Regions from separate parts of the Streptomyces sp. NPDC048664 genome, predicted to be linked through region 3. Evidence: riboswitches for the same ligand, from Rfam matches in the RefSeq annotation. Region 3 holds a riboswitch; each other region holds the start of a gene.

Region 1 (4,679 bases), on a different contig from region 3:
CGGGCGAGGCCAGCATCCCGGTCTTCACGGCCTGCACGCCGATGTCGTCCACCACACTGCGGTACTGCGCGCGCACCGCCTCGACGGGCAGCTCCCAGGCGCCCTGCACCCCGACGGAGTTCTGCGCGGTCACGGCGGTGACCACGCTCATCCCGTGGGCGCCGAGCGCCAGCATGGTCTTCAGGTCGGCCTGGATGCCGGCGCCGCCGCCGGAGTCCGACCCGGCGATCGTCAGGACGCGGGGCGGCGCGCTCATGCGGCCCCCTCCTCGGCGCTCAACACGCGCCCGTCCTCGCGGACGCGCAGCGGGGCGTACACGGCGAGGGCCACCAGGAACGCCACGTAGGGGGAGACGTCGGCGCCGTGCAGCGCGTGCGCGACCGGACCGACGTACAGACCGGTGTCCATGAACGGCACGGCCGCGGCGAAGGCGCCCACGAACGCGACCAGCGGCGGCCAGGGCGAGCGCGGGCGGGCCGTCGCCGCGGCGAGATCCGTCACCGCGCCCCGCCGCACCAGCCAGTCCACGACCACGATCGCCACGAACCCGGGGATCCAGTAGCCGACGAACAGCAGCACGTTCTGGAAGCGGGCGGTGGTGTCGGCCGCGTGCATCCACAGCACCAGCGGGAAGCCCAGCACGGCGGCCAGGGCCGCGGCGGCGGGACGCGGCACGCGCACACCGACGGTCTGCAGGGCCAGGGAGCCGCTGTAGTCGTTCATGGCGTTGCTGCACAGCGCGGCCAGCGCCACGGCCAGCAACCCGAGCGCGCCCGGGACGCCGCCGCCCAGCAGCCGGTCGACGCCCGCCGCCGTCTGGTCGGTGAGCACGGAGGCGCCCCACAGGCCGAGGACCTGGACGGCGAGGAAGGACACGACGAGGCCGAGCAGCGTGCACCAGAACATCCGGGCACGGGAGGTGGCGCGGGGCAGATAGCGGCTGAAGTCGCTGGCGTACGGCGCCCAGGACAGGGTGAGGCTGAGCGCGACGGTGCTGGTCAGCACGAACGCGCCCGCCCGGTCGGCGCCGTGCGCGCTGCCCGTGGCGGCCAGGTGCGCGCTGTCCGGCATCCGCAGCGCGATCAGCGCGAAGGCGGCGGCGAGCACGAAGGTCATGACGATCTGCATCCGGTGGATCGCCTCGTAGCCCAGGACCCCGAGCGCCCCCTGACCCAGCATCATGACCAGCACCCCGAGCCAGAACGGCCAGCCGCACAGCCGTGCCAGCGCGTCCCCGCCGAACAGCCCGATCAGCGCGTCCCAGGCGACCGACGACAGCCACTGCAGCACTCCCGGCAGCGCCACCGCGCGAGCGAACGCCAGCCGGGCGAGCGGCAGCTGACCGGCGCCGGTGCGGCTTCCCCAGGTGCCGAGGTAGGCGGGGGGCGCCGCGCCCACCACGGTGCCCAGGACCACGGCGACGAGCGCGGTGGTGAAGTCCAGCCCGAACACGATGCCCAGGGTGCCGGTGAACACACCGGTCATGGTCAGGTTCGGCGCGAACCACACGGTGAACAGCCGTCCCGCGCCGCCGTAGCGGTTGCTCTCGGGGACGGGCTCGATGCCGTGGCCCTCGACCCTGAGGTCACCGGGAGCCGAGGGCATCCGGCCGTCGAAGACGGCCCGCGGGCCGTCGGCGGGCAGCCCGCCGGAAACATGCGCCAGTGGCATGGATGACATCCCTCCGCCAGTACGAACTGGTTCAGGTTCAACGGGTGTGATCTCAGCCCTCGCGGGGGCACCCCGTGTCCGGTACGGCGGCAAGACTAACCCGAGCCACCAGGAGCGACGACAGGCGGCCTACGGCGCCCGGCGCACCTGGGCGAGGCTTCTGGTGGACCGGAGCAGCCTCGTACGCTCCCGTTCGTCGGTGCCGCCCCACACACCCGACGTCTGCCCGCTGCGCAGGGCCCACGTCAGGCACTCCTCCATCACCGGGCACCGGTGGCAGACCCGCTTGGCCTCCGCGACCTCCGTGACGGCGGGGCCGGTGGAACCCACCGGGAAGAACAGCTCAGGGTCCTCATCCACACATGCCGCATACCGCAACCACTCCATGCGCGCCCGGGTCCCCCGGACGCCTGCGGTGAAACCGGGGATCTTCCCTGCGGTCGCACCGCGGTCTATAGTCCAAAACTAGCGGTGCTAATCAACTGACCAGTCGCCGAGTGCGCCCAGGAGCCCGATCGTGCGTACCGTCCATTTCGCGGCCGCCCGCCGCACCCCGATCGGCAAGCTGCGTGGCGCCCTGTCCACGGTGCGGCCCGACGACCTCGCGGCGACCGTCGTCCGGGGCCTGCTGGCCGACGCGCCCGCCCTCGACCCGGCCCGCGTCGACGACGTCTACTGGGGCGCGGCCAACCAGGCCGGTGAGGACAACCGCAACGTCGCCCGCATGGCCGCCCTCCTCGCCGGGCTGCCGGACTCGGTGCCGGGCGCCACGGTCAACCGACTGTGCGCCTCCGGCCTGGAAGCGGTCACCCTGGCCGCGCGCACCATCGCCGCCGGTGAGGCGGACATCGTGCTCGCCGGCGGCTCCGAGTCGATGAGCCGCGCCCCCTTCGTCCTGCCCCGCCCGGACGAGGCCCTGCCGCACCGGATGGAGACCTTCGACACCCGCCTCGGCTGGCGGCTGGTCAACCCGGAGATGAAGGAACTCCACGGACTGCTGTCCATGGGCGAGACCGCCGAGGAGGTCGCCGAGCGGTACGGCGTCCCGCGCGAACGCCAGGACCACTTCGCGCTGCGCAGCCACCAGCGCGCGGCCGAGGCCCGCAAGAACGGCTTCTTCGACGCCGAACTCCTGCCGGTGACCCGCCCGGACGGCGTCGTCGTCACCGAGGACGAGTGCGTACGCGAGGACACCTCGTACGAGAAGCTCGCGCGCCTGCGGCCCGTGTTCCGCCAGGGCGGCACGGTCACCGCCGGCAACGCCTCACCCATGAACGACGGCGCGGCCGGGCTGCTCCTCGTCAGCGAGGAGGTCCTGGACGAGCTGGGTCTCGAGTCCCTCGGCCGCTATGTCGCCGGCGCCTCCGCCGGCGTCCATCCCGACGTCATGGGCATCGGCCCCGTGCCCGCCACGGAGAAGGTCCTGGCCCGCGCGGGCTGGAGCGTCGCGGACCTCCAGGAGGCCGAGTTCAACGAGGCGTTCGCCGCCCAGGCCCTCGCCTGCGTCGACCGCCTCGGCATCGACCCGGACCTGGTCAACCCGACCGGCGGCGCCATCGCCCTGGGCCATCCCCTCGGCTGCTCGGGCGCCCGCATCCTGACCACACTCCTGCACCGGATGCGACGCGGCAACGCGACGAAGGGCCTCGCCACCATGTGCGTGGGAGTCGGCCAGGGAACCGCAGTACTGGTATCCCACCCCTGAACCCTACGTGTTCAGGGGTGGGGGGAACTGCGCAAAATCCCACGACGCACCGGCACGGACCACCGCACGTCGGCCACGTGTTCAGGGGTGGGGGGAACTGCGCAAAACCCCACGACGCACCGGCACGGACCACCGCACCTATTCCCCGCCCCGCCTGCGCAGCAAGTACGTATCCATGATCCACCCCTTGCGCCCCCGCGCCTCCTCCCGCACCCGCGCGATCCGCTCCGCCGTCTCCCCGAGCGGCCCCGACACCAGGATCTCGTCCGGCGTACCGATGTACGCCCCCCAGTAGATGTCCACGTCCTGATCCACGTACCGCCGAAACGCCTGATGCGCGTCGAGCATCACCACCACGTCGTCGACACCGTCAGGAAACCCCTCCGCCAGCCTGCGCCCCGTGGTGATCTGCACGGGCCGGCCCACCCGGTTCAGCCCCGTGCGATGCCGGGCCGCGAGCGCGGAAACGCTGCTGATCCCCGGCACGACGTCGTAGGCGAACGTCACCGCGCCCCGCTCCAGGATCTCCTCCAGGATTCCCAGGGTGCTGTCGTACAGCGCCGGGTCGCCCCACACGAGGAACGCCCCCCGCTCGTCCTCGCCCAGCTCCTCGAGGATGAGCCGCTCGTAGATCGCGGCGCGCGCGGACCGCCAGTCGCCGACGGCGGGGGCGTACGCGGCACCGTCCGCGGCCCGGTCGCGCGCCGGGTCGCGCGCCCGGACCAGGCGGTAGCCGCCCTCCGGCAGATGCGCGTCGAGGATGTCGTGACGCAGCCCGACCAGGTCGGACGTCGCCTCGCCCTTGTCGAGGAGGAAGAACACGTCCGTGTCCCTGAGCGCCTTGACCGCCTGAAGCGTGAGCTGGTCGGGGTCGCCCGCACCGATGCCGATGACATGAATCGTTCGCACGCCCCGAGTCTGCCGTACCGCACCGGCACCCCGCGCACACCCCTGACCGCCCGGCCGTTCTACGGCCGGGCACCACGCAGCCGCGGAGCGCACCGCCGCGCGTCGACCGGCGCCGCGTCGCGCTCCACCCGGTCGGCCAACTCCTCGGCCCAGCGCACCAGCTCCGCCACCGCCATCCCGTACGGCCGCTCCTGCCCCGACGCGGCCGCCCACTCCTGGACCGCCACGCCGCCGCGACGCAGCAGCCGGGCACCTCCGGTCGCGTTGCCGCGCGCCGCGTGGGTGAGGCCGACCGCCAGCTGGGCGAGCCCGCGCCACAGGCCCCGCTCCCCGTCGGGCCCCGACTTCCACGCGTCCTCGAAGACCTCGTGCGCGTGAAAGGGCCTCCCGGCGT
Region 2 (4,679 bases), on a different contig from region 3:
CGTGGTCGTCGGCCTGTGGGAGCTGACGAAGCGGCTGGAGGAGCGCAAGGACATCAAGGCGCCCCTGGTCCCGCTGGCGGTCGGCGGTGCGGCGATGGTCGTCGCCGGCTATGTGCGGGGTCCCGAGGGCGCCTGGGTCGCGATGGCGCTCACCGCGCTCGCCGTCCTGGTCTGGCGTATGACGGAGCCGCCGGAGGGCTACCTCAAGGACGTCACGGCGGGCGTGTTCGCGGCCTTCTACGTCCCGTTCCTGGCCACGTTCGTCTCGCTGATGCTGACGGCCGACGACGGCCCGCAGCGCGTGCTGACGTTCCTGCTGCTGACGGTCGTCAGCGACACGGGTGCCTACGCGGTCGGCTGGCGCTTCGGCCGGCACAAGCTGGCCCCGCGCATCAGCCCCGGCAAGACGCGTGAGGGGCTCTTCGGCGCGGTCAGCTTCGCCATGGTGGCGGGCGCGCTGTGCATGCAGTTCCTGATCGACGGCGGCTCCTGGTGGCAGGGCCTGCTGCTGGGCCTCGCGGTCGCGGCCAGCGCCACGCTCGGCGACCTCGGCGAATCCATGATCAAGCGGGACCTCGGCATCAAGGACATGGGCACGCTGCTGCCGGGTCACGGGGGCATCATGGACCGTCTCGACTCGCTGCTGCCCACGGCGCCCGTGGTGTGGCTGCTGCTCGTGATCTTCGTCGGCGCCGGCTGACGGCCTTCTTCACGCGTCCGCCTCAGGCCCGCTCCCACCGGTCGACCGGTGGCAGCGGGCCTGAGCGTTTCCGGGTCCCAGTGGTACATCCGCCGGTACGCGACCCAAGCACCCCAGTCCGGTTCGTACAGGGACGTCGAGACCTGTGCCACCGCCGGGCCGTCCGGCCCGTGGAACAGGCAGCGCAGCCCGCCCGGACGCCACAGACCGCCGACCCGGACCTCGATGGGGCGGGGCGGCCAGTACGGCGTGTGGCCGGTGACGGGGTCGGGCATCCCGCCCGCACGCACCCTGCGCGCGTCGCCCGCGCGGGGCCGTGCCTCCGCCGTCGCGAGAACCGCCTCCGCGGTGTACTCGAGCGACATATGATCCGCATCCCAGACGACCCAAGCCGTCCGGACCGAGGGCACGGGGCGGTCCACGATGGCCAGGACGGCCCGGCGTCCGTCCGGAAGGGCCCGGTACTGCAGGACGGGCGTGCGCTGCCGCCGTCCGTCGCGGCCGAGGGTGAGCCACAGGCCGGTGCGGTCGAACTCCGTCTCCGGCTCATGGAGCAGCCCCTCCGGGACCGGGAGTGACACCACTTCCGCATCACGCCATTCGCTCATGTGTTCGAAAATAGACCATGCCCGGCCCCCGCGGGCGCCCAGCCGCGGATTCACCCGAACGAGGCCGCGCATCCGGCCAGCGAAGCCACCCGATTGGATCTGCGACACTGGTAGCGCCATGCCTAAGCCCGGAGAACTCACATTCGTCGCGCCGCGCGGAGCCAAGAAGCCGCCGCGGCATCTCGCCGACCTCACGCCCGCCGAGCGCAGGGAAGCGGTGGCCGCGGTCGGCGAGAAGCCGTTCCGTGCCAAGCAGCTCTCGCAGCACTACTTCGCCCGGTACGCGCACGACCCGGCGGAGTGGACCGACATCCCCGCCGGCTCCCGGGGCGCGCTTCAGGAGGCGCTGCTCCCCGAGCTGATGACGGTCGTGCGGCATCTGTCGACCGACCAGGACACGACCCGCAAGACGCTGTGGCGGCTGTTCGACGGGACCCTCGTAGAGTCCGTCCTGATGCGCTATCCCGATCGGGTCACCATGTGCATCAGCTCCCAGGCGGGCTGCGGCATGAACTGCCCCTTCTGCGCCACCGGCCAGGCGGGACTCGACCGCAACCTGTCCACCGCCGAGATCGTGCACCAGATCGTGGACGGCATGCGGGCGCTGCGCGACGGCGAGATCCCCGGCGGTCCGGCCCGGCTGTCGAACATCGTCTTCATGGGCATGGGCGAGCCGCTCGCCAACTACAACCGGGTCGTCGGCGCGATCCGTGCCCTCACCGACCCGGCGCCGGACGGGCTCGGGCTGTCCCAGCGCGGTATCACCGTCTCGACCGTCGGACTGGTCCCGGCCATCCACCGCTTCGCCGACGAGGGCTTCAAGTGCCGACTCGCCGTCTCGCTGCACGCGCCGGACGACGAGCTGCGCGACACCCTGGTCCCCGTGAACACCCGCTGGAAGGTGCGCGAGGTCCTGGACGCCGGGTTCGAGTACGTCGAGAGGTCCGGGCGGCGGCTGTCCATCGAGTACGCCCTGATCCGCGACATCAACGACCAGGCCTGGCGCGGCGACCGGCTCGGCCGGCTGCTGCGGGGCAAGCCCGTCCATGTGAACCTGATCCCGCTGAACCCGACGCCCGGCTCAAAGTGGACCGCCTCGCGGCCCGAGGACGAGAAGGCGTTCGTGGAGGCGATCGCCGCCCATGGTGTGCCGGTGACGATCCGGGACACCCGTGGCCAGGAGATCGACGGTGCCTGCGGTCAGCTCGCGGCCACCGAGCGGTAATCTGACTCCCGTCCTATCACATCTTCATATTCCGACAGGGGAGCGCCACAGCGCTGAGAGTGCGGCAGACGGGCCGCAGACCCTCTGAACCTCGCCCAGGTCATTCTGGGTAGGAAGTTCGGTCATCACTCAAGCTGTTGCGCCCTGCCCGGGCATCCCGGGCAGGGCCGCGTCTCTTCCTGGACCCCCAGGAGGAATCCAGTGCACAACAAGACGTTCGTGGCCGTCGCCACCGGGCTCGGCCTGCTCGCGCTGTCCGCGTGCGGCACGTCGTCCGGCGGCCCGTCGGCGGCCGACTCCAGGACCGTGACCCTCGTCAGCCACGACAGCTGGAGCGTCTCCAAGAACGTCCTCGCGGCGTTCGAGAAGCAGTCCGGCTACAAGGTCAAGGTGCTGGAGGACGGCGACGCGGGCCAGGCCGTCAACAAGGCGATCCTCACCAAGGACAACCCGCAGGGCGACGTCTTCTTCGGCGTCGACAACACCCTGCTCTCCCGGGCCCTCGACAACGGGCTGTTCCAGCCGTACGAGGCCAAGGGGCTCGGCCAGGTCGACGCCTCCTTCCGGCTCGACGGGGACAAGCACCGCGTGACCCCGGTCGACCACGGCGACATCTGCGTCAACTACGACAAGAAGTACTTCGCCGACCACAAGCTCGCCCCGCCCGCCTCCTTCGACGACCTGACCAAGCCCGCGTACAGGAACCTCCTCGTCACCGAGAACGCCGCCACCTCCTCGCCCGGCCTCGGCTTCCTGCTCGGCACCGCCGCGCGGTACGGCGACACGGGCTGGCAGCAGTACTGGACCAAGCTCAAGGCCAACGGGGTCAAGGTGGTCGACGGCTGGGAGCAGGCCTACGACCAGGAGTTCTCCGGCTCGGCCGGGGGACGGAAGGCGGGCGGCGACCGGCCGCTCGTCGTGTCGTACGCCTCCTCGCCGCCCGCCGAGGTCGTCTACGCCAAGCCGCGACCGAAGTCCGCCCCGACCGGCGTCGCGCAGGGCACCTGCTTCCGGCAGGTCGAGTTCGCGGGCCTGCTCTCCGGCGCGCACAACCCCAAGGGGGCGAAGGCGTTCCTGGACTTCCTGCTGACCAGGCGGTTCCAGGAGGACATGCCGCTCAACATGTACGTCTACCCGGTGGTCAAGGGCGCCACGGTGCCGCCCGAGTTCACCGAGTACGGTCCCCCGGCCACCCGCCCCGAGACCATGGCCCCGGCCAGGATCGCAGCCCACCGCGACCCCTGGGTCAGGTCGTGGACCTCGCTCGTCCTGAAGTAGAAGGGAAGGCGGCGGTGTCCGAGGCGCGCTCCAAGCGCCGGGGGAGCGCGGCGCGGCTCGGCCTGATGGCCCTGCCCGTCGCGTTCTTCGCGGCCTTCTTCGCCTACCCCGTCGCCGCGATCGTCTCGCGCGGTCTCCACGTCGACGGGGTGTGGCGGTTCGGCCGTGTCGCCGACGTGCTCGCGGGGTCCGACATCCGGCACGTGCTGTGGTTCACGCTCTGGCAGGCCCTCGCCTCCACCGCGCTCACCCTGCTGGTCGCGCTGCCCGGCGCCTACGTCTTCGCGCGGCTGGACTTCCCGGGCAAGGAGGTGCTGCGCGCGGCCGTCACCGTTCCGTTCGTGCTGCCCACGGTCGTCGTCGGCACCGCCTTCCTGGCGCTCGTCGGCCGGGGCGGGCTCCTGGACGACCTGTGGGGCGTACGACTGGACACGACCGTGTGGGCCATCCTGCTCGCCCATGTCTTCTTCAACTACGCCGTCGTCGTCCGCACCGTCGGCGGGCTGTGGGCGCAGCTCGACCCCCGCCAGGAGGACGCGGCCCGCGTCCTGGGCGCCTCCCGTCTCGCGGCCTGGCGGAAGGTGACGCTGCCCGCGCTGGGCCCGTCCCTGGCCGCCGCGGCGCTGATGGTGTTCCTGTTCACCTTCACCTCGTTCGGCGTGGTGCAGATCCTCGGCGGTCCCGCCTTCTCCACGCTGGAGGTCGAGATCTACCGCCAGACCTCCGAGATCTTCGACCTGTCCACGGCCGCCGTGCTGACCCTCGTCCAGTTCGCCGCGGTGGGCGCGATCCTCGCGGTGCACGCCTGGACCGTGCGCCGCCGGGAGAGCGCGCTGGGCCTGGTCGACACCTCCCGCACCGCCGCCCG
Region 3 (4,679 bases):
GCGGCAGCGCCCGGGTCCGGCGGCCTCAGAAGGCGGGCCGTTCCGGGTCCAGCCGGGCGATGCCCTCGGTCGGCGACGAGGCCTCGGCGAAGTGCCGGCGCGGGATGCGCCCGGCCCGCCGGGCGAGCCGTCCCGCCTCCACCGCGTGCCGCATCGCCTCCGCCATGAGCACCGGCTCCTGCGCCCGGGTCACCGCCGAGGCGAGCATCACACCGGCGCAGCCCAGCTCCATCGCCAGGGCCGCGTCCGACGCCGTGCCCGCGCCCGCGTCCAGGATGACCGGCACGCGCGCGTGCTCCACGATCAACTGGAAGTTGTGCGGATTGCGGATGCCGAGCCCGGAGCCGATCGGGGAACCGAGCGGCATGATCGCCGCGCAGCCGACGTCCTCCAGCTTCCGGGCGAGGACCGGGTCGTCGTTGGTGTACGGCAGCACGGTGAACCCGTCGTCCACCAGTGTCTCGGCCGCCTCCAGCACCTCGATCGGGTCGGGCAGCAGGGTCCGCTCGTCCGCGATGACCTCCAGCTTGACGAGGTCCGTGCCGAGCGCCTCGCGCGCGAGGCGGGCGGTGAGCACGGCCTCGCCGGCGGTGAAGCAGCCCGCCGTGTTGGGCAGCACCCTGATGCCCAGCCTGTCCAGCACGGACAGGACCGAGCCGTGCACCGTGGCGTCCACGCGCCGCATCGCGACCGTGGTCAGCTCGGTGCCGGACGCCACCAGGGCCCGCTCCAGCACGTCGAGGCTGGGGGCGCCGCCGGTGCCCATGATCAGCCGGGACGAGAAGGTCGTGCCGGCGAGGACGAGGGGGTCGTCGGCCATGGTGGCTCAGCCTCCCTGGACGGCGGTGAGGACCTCGACCCGGTCGCCCTCGCGGAGGGCGGTCGAGGGCCACTGCCCGCGGGGGACGACGGTCTCGTTGAGGGCGGCGGCCACACCGGAGTGGGCCGCGGTGAGGGTCGCGACGACGGTGCCGAGCGCGATGCCGGGAGCCACCTGGCGGGGCTCGCCGTTGACCGAGATGTTCATGCGGGCTGCTCCGTGAGCGTGGTGTGCGGTGGCGCGGCGGCACAGAACCGCCGCGGGGTGAAGGGGAGCGCGTGCCCGGGAAGTTCCCCGGTGGTCAGGACGTGCGCCATGACGTCGCCGGTGACCGGGGTGAGCAGTACGCCGTTGCGGTGGTGCCCGGTGGCCACCAGCAGGCCGTCCAGGCCGGTGGGGCCGAGCAGCGGGGCGTTGTCGGGGGAGCCGGGGCGCAGCCCGGCGCGGGTCTCGGTCAGCGGCAGCTCGGTGAGGCCCGGGACCAGCTCGTGCGCGTCCCGCAGCAGCTCGTAGACGCCGCCCGCGGTGACCGTCGTGTCCCAGCCCATCTCCTCGGTGGTGGCCCCGACGACCAGCTCACCGTTCTCGCGCGGCACCAGATAGACCTGGCTGCCCCGGACGACGGCGCGCACCGTGCGGCTCAGGAACGGCGCGTACGCCCGTGGCACCGTCAGCCGCAGCACCTGCCCCTTCACCGGGCGCACGGGCGGCACGATCTCGTCGGGGACGCCCGCGAGCCGCCCGCTGTGGCTGCCTCCCGCCAGCACGACCTGACCGGCCGCGAGGACGGTGCCGTCGGCGGTGCGCACCCCGGTGGCCCGGCCACCGCGCACCTCGAGCCGCTCGGCCCAGGCGCGGTGGAGGACGACGCCGGCCCGCTCGCACGCCGTGACCAGGGCCGAGGCCAGCCGGCGCGGATCGATCTGGTGGTCGCCGTCGACCCGCAGCCCGCCGCGTACACCCGGCGCGAGCATCGGCTCCAGACGGCGGCACTCCCGCCCGGTCAGCCACTGGGACTCCAGGCCCGAGCGCTGCTGGAGCGCGTGCAGCTCCCGCAGATGGGCGCGGTCGTCGGTGTCCAGGGCGACGGCCAGCGTGCCGCACCGGCGGTAGCCGAGGTCCTGGCCGGTGGCCTCGGTCAGCTCGGCGGCGAAGTCCGGGTAGCGGCGCGCGGACTCCAGGTTGAGGCCGAGCAGGGTCTGCTCGCCGTAGTGCAGTTCGGTGACGGCGGCGAGCATCCCGGCGGCCACCCGGGCCGCCCCGCCGCCCGGCTCCGGGTCCACCACGATGGTGGCGAGCCCGCGCAGGGCCGCCCGCCAGGCGGTGACGAGCCCGATGATCCCGCCCCCGACGACGAGGACGTCCGGGGTACGGGTTGCGGACATCTGTGCGGCTGACATGGCTGACATGGGCGTCCAGCCCCCTCCCTTCGCCGGCATGACCCGGATCAGGTTCGTACGGTCGGAGGCCGCCAGCCTCCCTCTCAGCCCGGTACGCCCCGGGCTCCCGCGAGTGCTCTAGGTCCCCACCCTAATCCGTGCCCCTGACGCCGGTAAGGGAGCCTCCACCGGCGTCACGCCGTCCGCGGGCCGCGGACGCGCGGCGGGCGGGGCGTTGTGCAACAGGTCACGCAGCACGCCCCCTGACTGACTCTTCGTCAGTTGTCTATGGTGATCAGGTGAGCGAGCAGACGCGGGACCGGGGCGAGGCGGCACAGGACGGTGCGGCGGGCGGCGACAGGGCGCGGCGGGTCGTCATCGCGGGCGCGGGCATGGCGGGGGTGCAGACCGCCGTCGCCCTGCGGGAGCAGGGCTTCAGAGGCGGGGTGACGCTGATCGGCGCGGAGCCGCACCAGCCCTACGACAGGCCGCCCCTGTCCAAGGCCGTGCTGCTCGGCAAGGCCGAGGGATCCGCCTTCGACGTCGACTTCGAGTCCCTCGACATCGAACTGAGGCTCGGCTGCGAGGTCCTCGGGGTGCGCCTGGCCGACCACGAGCTGGACACCGAGAACGGGCCCGTGCCCTACGACGCCCTGGTCCTGGCGACGGGCGCCGAGCCGATCCGGCTCCCGGACACCGAGGGCGTGCCCGGTGTGCACCTGCTGCGCACCCTGGACGACGCGGAGCGGCTGCGGCCGATCCTCGCCGAGCAGCACGACATCGTCGTCGTGGGCGCCGGTTGGATCGGCGCCGAGTTCGCCACCGCCGCGCGCGAGGCGGGCTGCGCGGTGACCGTCGTGGAGGCCGCGGACCGGCCGCTGGCGGGCGCGCTGCCCGAGGAGGTGGCCGCGCCCATGACCGGCTGGTACGCCGAGAGCGGCGCCGAGCTGCGGGTGAACGCGCGCGTGGAGCGTGTCGAGCCCGGCGCGGTGGTGCTCGACGACGGCACCCGGGTCCCGGCGGGCGCGATCGTCGTGGGCATCGGGGCCCGCCCCGCCACCGCCTGGCTGGCCGGTTCGGGCATCGAGCTCGGCGACCACGGCGAGGTGCTGGCCGACGAGCACCTGCGCACCAGCGCCCCCGACGTGTACGCGGTCGGTGACTGCGCGTCCTTCCCGTCGGGACGCTACGAGGCGCGGCTGCTCGTCCACCACTGGGACAACGCCCTGCAGGGCCCGCGCACGGTGGCCGCGAACATCGCCGGCGAGGCCCTGGTGGCGTACGACCCGGTGCCGTACTTCTGGTCGGAGCAGTTCGGCCGGTTCGTCCAGTACGTGGGGCACCACGCCGCCGCCGACGCGACGGTGTGGCGCGGGGACCCGGACAGCGCGGCCTGGTCGGTGTGCTGGCTGCGGGCGGGCCGCCTGGTGGCCCTGCTCGCGGTGGGGCGCCCCCGCGACCTGGCCCAGGGCCGCCGGCTGATCGAGGCGGGCACCCCCATGGACCGGGAGCTGCTGGCGGACGCCTCACGCCCGCTGAAGTCCGCCGTGGCGACCTCCCCTTCGTGACCCTGGGTGAGGACGGGTGACACGGCGTCCCCCGGCGGGGGCAACCGGGCCCCCTGAGCAGGTGCCCCGCTTCCGACTGTCGGTCCCAGATGGCAGGCTTGATCCTGTGACCGAGATTGACGTAAAGATCGATGCTCTCGTCCCCGCCTGGCTCACCCTCCCCGACATCGCCGAAGCGTTCGGCGTCGAGGTGACGCGTGTGCGGCAGCTGGTCAAGGACGGCCAGCTCATCGCCGTACGCCGAGGTGAGAACCGCGCGCTGCACGTCCCCGCCGCCTTCGTCGACGGGGACAAGGTCGTCAAGGGCCTGTCCGGCACCCTGACGCTCCTGCGGGACGACGGCTTCACGGACGAAGAGATGATCGAGTGGCTCTTCACCCCCGACCCGAGCCTGCCCGGCACCCCCGCGCAGGCTCTCGCTGAGAATCGCGGCACGGAGGTGAAGCGCCGCGCGCAGGCGCTCGCCGTCTGACCGATCCGACCCGAGGTGATCCGACCCGGCCCGACCGGGCCGGGTCCGCTCGACAGAGCGACAGAGCGAGAGAACGACAGTCCGGCGTACGGGCCGCCGCCGTGGTCGCACACGGCCGCCACGGCCGCACCCCGCGGCCCGTACGCCACCGACCCCCCGAGGGAACCCACCGTGCCCGACACCGCCCGCACCGCCCGGCTCGCCGACGCCCGCGTCTATCTGTGCACGGACGCCCGCACCCGGCAGGGCGACCTCGCCGACTTCCTCGACGCGGTCCTCGCCGGCGGAGTCGACATCGTGCAGCTGCGCGACAAGGGCCTGGAGGCGGCCGAGGAGCTGGCGCACCTCCAGGTCCTCGCCGACGCCTGCGCCCACCACGGCAAGCTGCTCGCGGTCAACGACCGCGCGGACGTCGCCCACGCCGCCGGCTCCGACGTCCT
Region 4 (4,679 bases), on a different contig from region 3:
AGGTAGACCCGGTTGCCGTGCTCCGCGAACTCCTCGGACTTGGCCTTCATCCCCTGGAGGGCGGCCTCGTCGTATTCCGGTTCGGGCGCCCCCTGGCCGTACTTCTCGGCGATGCTCCGACTGATCTTCATCGAGCAGAACTTCGGCCCGCACATCGAGCAGAAGTGGGCGGTCTTGGCGGGCTCCGCCGGAAGCGTCTCGTCGTGGAAGGCACGAGCCGTGTCCGGATCGAGGGCCAGGTTGAACTGGTCCTCCCAGCGGAACTCGAAGCGCGCGTCGGACAGGGCGTCGTCCCACTCCTGTGCGCCGGGGTGCCCCTTGGCCAGGTCGGCCGCGTGAGCGGCGATCTTGTAGGTGATGACCCCGGTCTTGACGTCATCGCGGTTGGGCAGGCCCAGATGCTCCTTGGGCGTGACGTAGCAGAGCATGGCCGTGCCCCACCAGGCGATCATCGCGGCGCCGATGCCCGAGGTGATGTGGTCGTACGCCGGCGCGACGTCCGTCGTCAGCGGCCCGAGGGTGTAGAACGGCGCCTCGTCGCAGATCTCCTGCTGAAGGTCGATGTTCTCCTTGATCTTGTGCATCGGGACATGGCCCGGACCCTCGATCATGGTCTGCACGCCGAAGCGCTTCGCGACCCGGTTGAGTTCTCCGAGGGTGCGCAGCTCCGCGAACTGCGCCTCGTCGTTGGCGTCCGCGATCGAGCCCGGCCGCAGGCCGTCGCCCAGCGAGTACGTGACGTCGTAGGCCGCCAGGATCTCGCACAGCTCCTCGAAGTTCTCGTACAGGAACGACTCCTCGTGGTGCGCCAGACACCACGCCGCCATGATCGAGCCGCCTCGCGACACGATGCCGGTCTTCCGGCCCGCGGTGAGCGGCACGAACGGCAGTCGCACTCCGGCGTGCACCGTCATGTAGTCGACGCCCTGCTCGGCCTGCTCGATGACCGTGTCCTTGTAGATCTCCCAGGACAGTTCCTCGGCCTTCCCGTCGACCTTCTCCAGGGCCTGGTAGAGCGGCACCGTGCCGATGGGCACGGGGGAGTTGCGCAGCACCCACTCCCGGGTGGTGTGGATGTTGCGGCCGGTGGACAGATCCATGACCGTGTCGGCCCCCCAGCGGGTGGCCCAGGTCATCTTCTCGACCTCCTCCTCGATGGAGGAGGTCACCGCGGAGTTGCCGATGTTGGCGTTGACCTTCACCAGGAACCGCTTGCCGATGATCATCGGCTCGATCTCCGGGTGGTTGACGTTGGCCGGCAGAACCGCCCTGCCCGCCGCTATCTCCTCGCGCACGACCTCGGGCGCCACGTTCTCGCGGACCGCCACGAACTCCATCTCTGGCGTGATCTCACCGCGCCGCGCATACGCGAGCTGGGTGACGGGCGCCCCGGTGCGAGCGCGGCGCGGCTGACGCGGGCGCCCGGGGAACACCGCGTCGAGATTGCGCAGTCCACCGCGCGGCGAGGTGTGTTTGAGTCCGTCGTCCTCGGGGCGGGCAGGACGTCCCGCGTACTCCTCGGTGTCGCCCCGGGCGATGATCCAGTTCTCCCGCAGCGGCGCCAGTCCTCGGCGGACGTCCGTCGCGACCAGCGGATCGGTGTACGGGCCGGAGGTGTCGTACAGCGTGACCGACTGCCCGTTGGTGAGGTGCACTCGGCGGATGGGCACGCGCAGATCGGGGCGCGAGCCCCCGGCATACGCCTTGTGCCAGCCGATGGCCCCGTCGTCCACCGGGGACTGTGCGTCCTGGTGGAGGGCAGGCGTGCGTGCATCCTTGTTGGTCATGAGACCTACTCCCTACGCCGGCATTACCCGGTAACAGGTTCAGCGGTCGACGCAGCGGTGTCCGCCGGCGATGTTCCACGTGAAACATCGCCGTATGCGGAGGTCAGCGCCCTCTCAGCCCGGTGCTCCGAGCTCCCGCGTGTGCAAAGGTTCTCTCACGCTAGCGTCTCTTTACGGAGGCTGACCAGTAGGCCTTGGGCCTTCTTGCGATGATGCGTCGGTGACCAGGACCCAGCCCCCGCCCTTCTCCCCCTCCTCCGAGCCGTCCAGCCACCATGGCCGCGGCGTCGGCGACGGGCACGGTCACTCCCACAGTCACGCTCACGGCCCGGCCGCTCCTGTCTCCCGGCAGCTGCGCAAGGTCATCGCCGCGATCCTCATACCGTTCACCGCGGCGGTCGTGGCCGGTCTCGTGGTGCTGTGGCCCGGAGGCGTGCCGTCGCACCAGCGCAGTGGTCTCGGTTTCGACCGGCAGACGCAACAGGCGACGGTCACCCGGGTCGTGGAGGTGGACTGCGCGTCGGTGAACGCCTCGGGGGGCGGCACCCCGATCGGGGACACCTCCACCGGCGGCGGAACCTCCGGACCGCAGAAGGCGGGTGGCACCTGCAAGAAGGCGACGGTCAGGGTCGACACCGGCAAGGACAAGGGCCGTACCTTCACGGAGATCGTCCAGCCGGACCAGTCACGGCAGTTGAGGCAGGGCGAGAAGGTGGTGGCCGCGTACGAGCCCTCCGCGCCCCGGGAACTGCAGTACTCGGTCACCGATGTGAACCGGACGTTCCCCATGGCACTGCTCGCCGGGATCTTCGCCGTCGCCGTGGTGATCGTGGGGCGCCTGCGCGGTGTCATGGCGCTCGTCGCCCTGGCCGTGAGCTTTCTGCTCCTCAGCCTCTTCATCCTGCCGGCGATCCTCCAAGGATCGAACCCGCTGCTCGTGGCCGTGGTCGGATCGAGCGCCATCATGCTGATCGCCCTCTACATGTGCCACGGGCTCTCGGCACGCACCTCGGTCGCGGTGCTGGGCACCCTCGTCTCCCTTTCCCTCATCGGTCTGCTGGGCTCCGAGTTCATCGACTGGGCCGCACTGACCGGGAACACGGACGACAGCACCGGGCTGATCCATGGCCTGTTCCCGCACATCGACATGAGCGGCCTGCTGCTCGCGGGAGTCATCATCGGTTCGCTGGGCGTGCTCGACGACGTGACCGTGACCCAGACATCGGCGGTCTGGGAGCTGCACGAGGCCAACCCGTCCCTGGGCTGGCGCGAGCTGTACCGAGCGGGCATCCGTATCGGCCGCGATCACATCGCGTCGGTCGTCAACACGCTCGTCCTGGCGTACGCGGGTGCCGCACTGCCCCTGCTGCTTCTCTTCTCGATCGCGCAGAGCGGCGTGAGCACGGTCGCCACCAGCGAGCTGGTGGCCGAGGAGATCGTCCGCACGCTCGTGGGGTCGATCGGGCTCGTGGCCTCCGTTCCGGTCACCACCGTGCTCGCGGCCCTGGTGGTCTCCGCCGACCGCCCGGCGAGGACCGCCGCCGCGGACGGCACCACCGGCACCCCCCGAAGCGGCCCCGGACCTGCCGGCCCCGTGCCCCTGCCGACGGCCCGCACGGGGCGGGGCCGACGCCGTAAGCGCTGAGCGCCACAGGCCGCCCGCGCCGCTCCGAGAGCGAGCGAAGAACCGTTACGGCACCAGATCCGCGTCGCTCCCGTACAGGAGCCCGTCACCGCGCCTCACAGGGCTTCACCCGGCGCTCTGCTCTTCCGCCAGGATCCGGTCGAGGGCCTCGTCCAGATGCGTGTCGAAGTCGGCGAGGGAACCCTCCTGCCCAAGCGGCACCAGCTTGTCCGTACGGTCGAGGAACGCCACCAGCGGCACCGCCCCGGACTTGAACAGTGCCCGGTCCGCGCCCACCTGGAGCCGGATCAGCACATCGCCGAACGTGTCCGGTTCGGCCGGCGCGATGTGCACATCGCCCTCGCCGCAGGGCCTGCCGACCCCGTCAACCAGCAGCTCGCGTCCGAACGCCCAGGTCACGGGGGCGTCGCCGGGCAGATGGAAAGTCAGCCGTACGGCATACGGATCACAGGTCTCGTAGCGCAGCTCCACCGGAATGCGGAACGAGAGCTCCTCCGACACGAGAAAACTCATCATGACCTCTGCCTGCACCGACTCGCGCATCGCCTACCCCGTCAGTAGCCGTCGACTGGCCAGGATTGATCCCCTGACACCTGTTGGAAGTTTGCTGAACGTGCATGGCAGATCACAAGGAGTGAGTTTTCAGATGCTGATAGAGAGAGTGAGTGTCCCTAGCAGCTTTCCGATCTCCGCCTGGAGCCGACGGACCGCGGGCATCAGCCGGTCCGCCTGATGGGCCGGCAGCGAGAAGGCCACCGTGGCGGCCGTCGCCCCGACGGTGATGGGCACGGCCGCGCAGACCGCCCCGAGCGCGTACTCCTGACGCTCGACGACGGGTTCCATCCGGCCCAGGCGTTCCAGTCTTCGCAGCAGAGCGCGCTCGTCGCGCACGGTGTAGGGCGTGAGCGACTGCACGGGACAGCGGGCCAGATGGTCCCGGCGCGCCTCCTCGCCGAGCTGGGACAGCAGGCACTGGCCGACGGCGTGCGCGTGGGCGGTCTCGCGGAAGTCGGCCCATTCCTCCACCGCGGGGTTGCTCGGGGTGTCGGCGACGCTGAGCACATCGACCTCACCCTCGCGATAGACGGCGTAGTACACCGGAGCGCTGATCGAATCACGCCATTGTGCGAGCGCGTCGTCCATCATGCTGCGACGTTTCTGCTTGGCCGCGCTCCCCCCGAGCTGCTCGGCGGCCTCTCCCAGGAAGAAGAGGCCCTTCTCCCGGCGCAGATAGCCTTCATGGGTCA

Evidence for each region. Region 3 has a riboswitch for thiamine pyrophosphate ahead of thiO (glycine oxidase ThiO). Riboswitches for the same ligand answer to the same signal wherever they lie in the genome.
Region 1: linked by a shared signal. The riboswitch ahead of AB0C59_RS32785 (cytosine permease) and the one ahead of thiO (glycine oxidase ThiO) in region 3 are both predicted to bind thiamine pyrophosphate.
Region 2: linked by a shared signal. The riboswitch ahead of AB0C59_RS21830 (thiamine ABC transporter substrate-binding protein) and the one ahead of thiO (glycine oxidase ThiO) in region 3 are both predicted to bind thiamine pyrophosphate.
Region 4: linked by a shared signal. The riboswitch ahead of thiC (phosphomethylpyrimidine synthase ThiC) and the one ahead of thiO (glycine oxidase ThiO) in region 3 are both predicted to bind thiamine pyrophosphate.

The regions. Positions count from the first base shown of each region.
Region 1 covers NZ_JBEZHK010000045.1:46,069-50,747, forward strand. The annotation lists gene thiD (bifunctional hydroxymethylpyrimidine kinase/phosphomethylpyrimidine kinase) at 1-256, opposite strand, end outside; gene AB0C59_RS32785 (cytosine permease) at 253-1,671, opposite strand; TPP riboswitch at 1,663-1,756, opposite strand; gene AB0C59_RS32790 (WhiB family transcriptional regulator) at 1,801-2,058, opposite strand; gene AB0C59_RS32795 (thiolase family protein) at 2,189-3,376, shown strand; gene cobF (precorrin-6A synthase (deacetylating)) at 3,515-4,285, opposite strand; gene AB0C59_RS32805 (DUF309 domain-containing protein) at 4,345-4,679, opposite strand, start outside.
Region 2 covers NZ_JBEZHK010000020.1:45,517-50,195, reverse strand. The annotation lists gene AB0C59_RS21845 (phosphatidate cytidylyltransferase) at 1-700, shown strand, start outside; gene AB0C59_RS21840 (hypothetical protein) at 610-1,308, opposite strand; gene rlmN (23S rRNA (adenine(2503)-C(2))-methyltransferase RlmN) at 1,427-2,533, shown strand; TPP riboswitch at 2,560-2,667, shown strand; gene AB0C59_RS21830 (thiamine ABC transporter substrate-binding protein) at 2,735-3,811, shown strand; gene AB0C59_RS21825 (iron ABC transporter permease) at 3,877-4,679, shown strand, end outside.
Region 3 covers NZ_JBEZHK010000022.1:78,341-83,019, reverse strand. The annotation lists gene AB0C59_RS23275 (thiazole synthase) at 26-820, opposite strand; gene thiS (sulfur carrier protein ThiS) at 827-1,027, opposite strand; gene thiO (glycine oxidase ThiO) at 1,024-2,205, opposite strand; TPP riboswitch at 2,228-2,340, opposite strand; gene AB0C59_RS23260 (FAD-dependent oxidoreductase) at 2,499-3,767, shown strand; gene AB0C59_RS23255 (Rv2175c family DNA-binding protein) at 3,874-4,239, shown strand; gene thiE (thiamine phosphate synthase) at 4,411-4,679, shown strand, end outside.
Region 4 covers NZ_JBEZHK010000035.1:8,059-12,737, reverse strand. The annotation lists gene thiC (phosphomethylpyrimidine synthase ThiC) at 1-1,787, opposite strand, end outside; TPP riboswitch at 1,780-1,936, opposite strand; gene AB0C59_RS29465 (YibE/F family protein) at 2,008-3,432, shown strand; gene AB0C59_RS29460 (SsgA family sporulation/cell division regulator) at 3,538-3,975, opposite strand; gene AB0C59_RS29455 (helix-turn-helix domain-containing protein) at 4,075-4,679, opposite strand, start outside.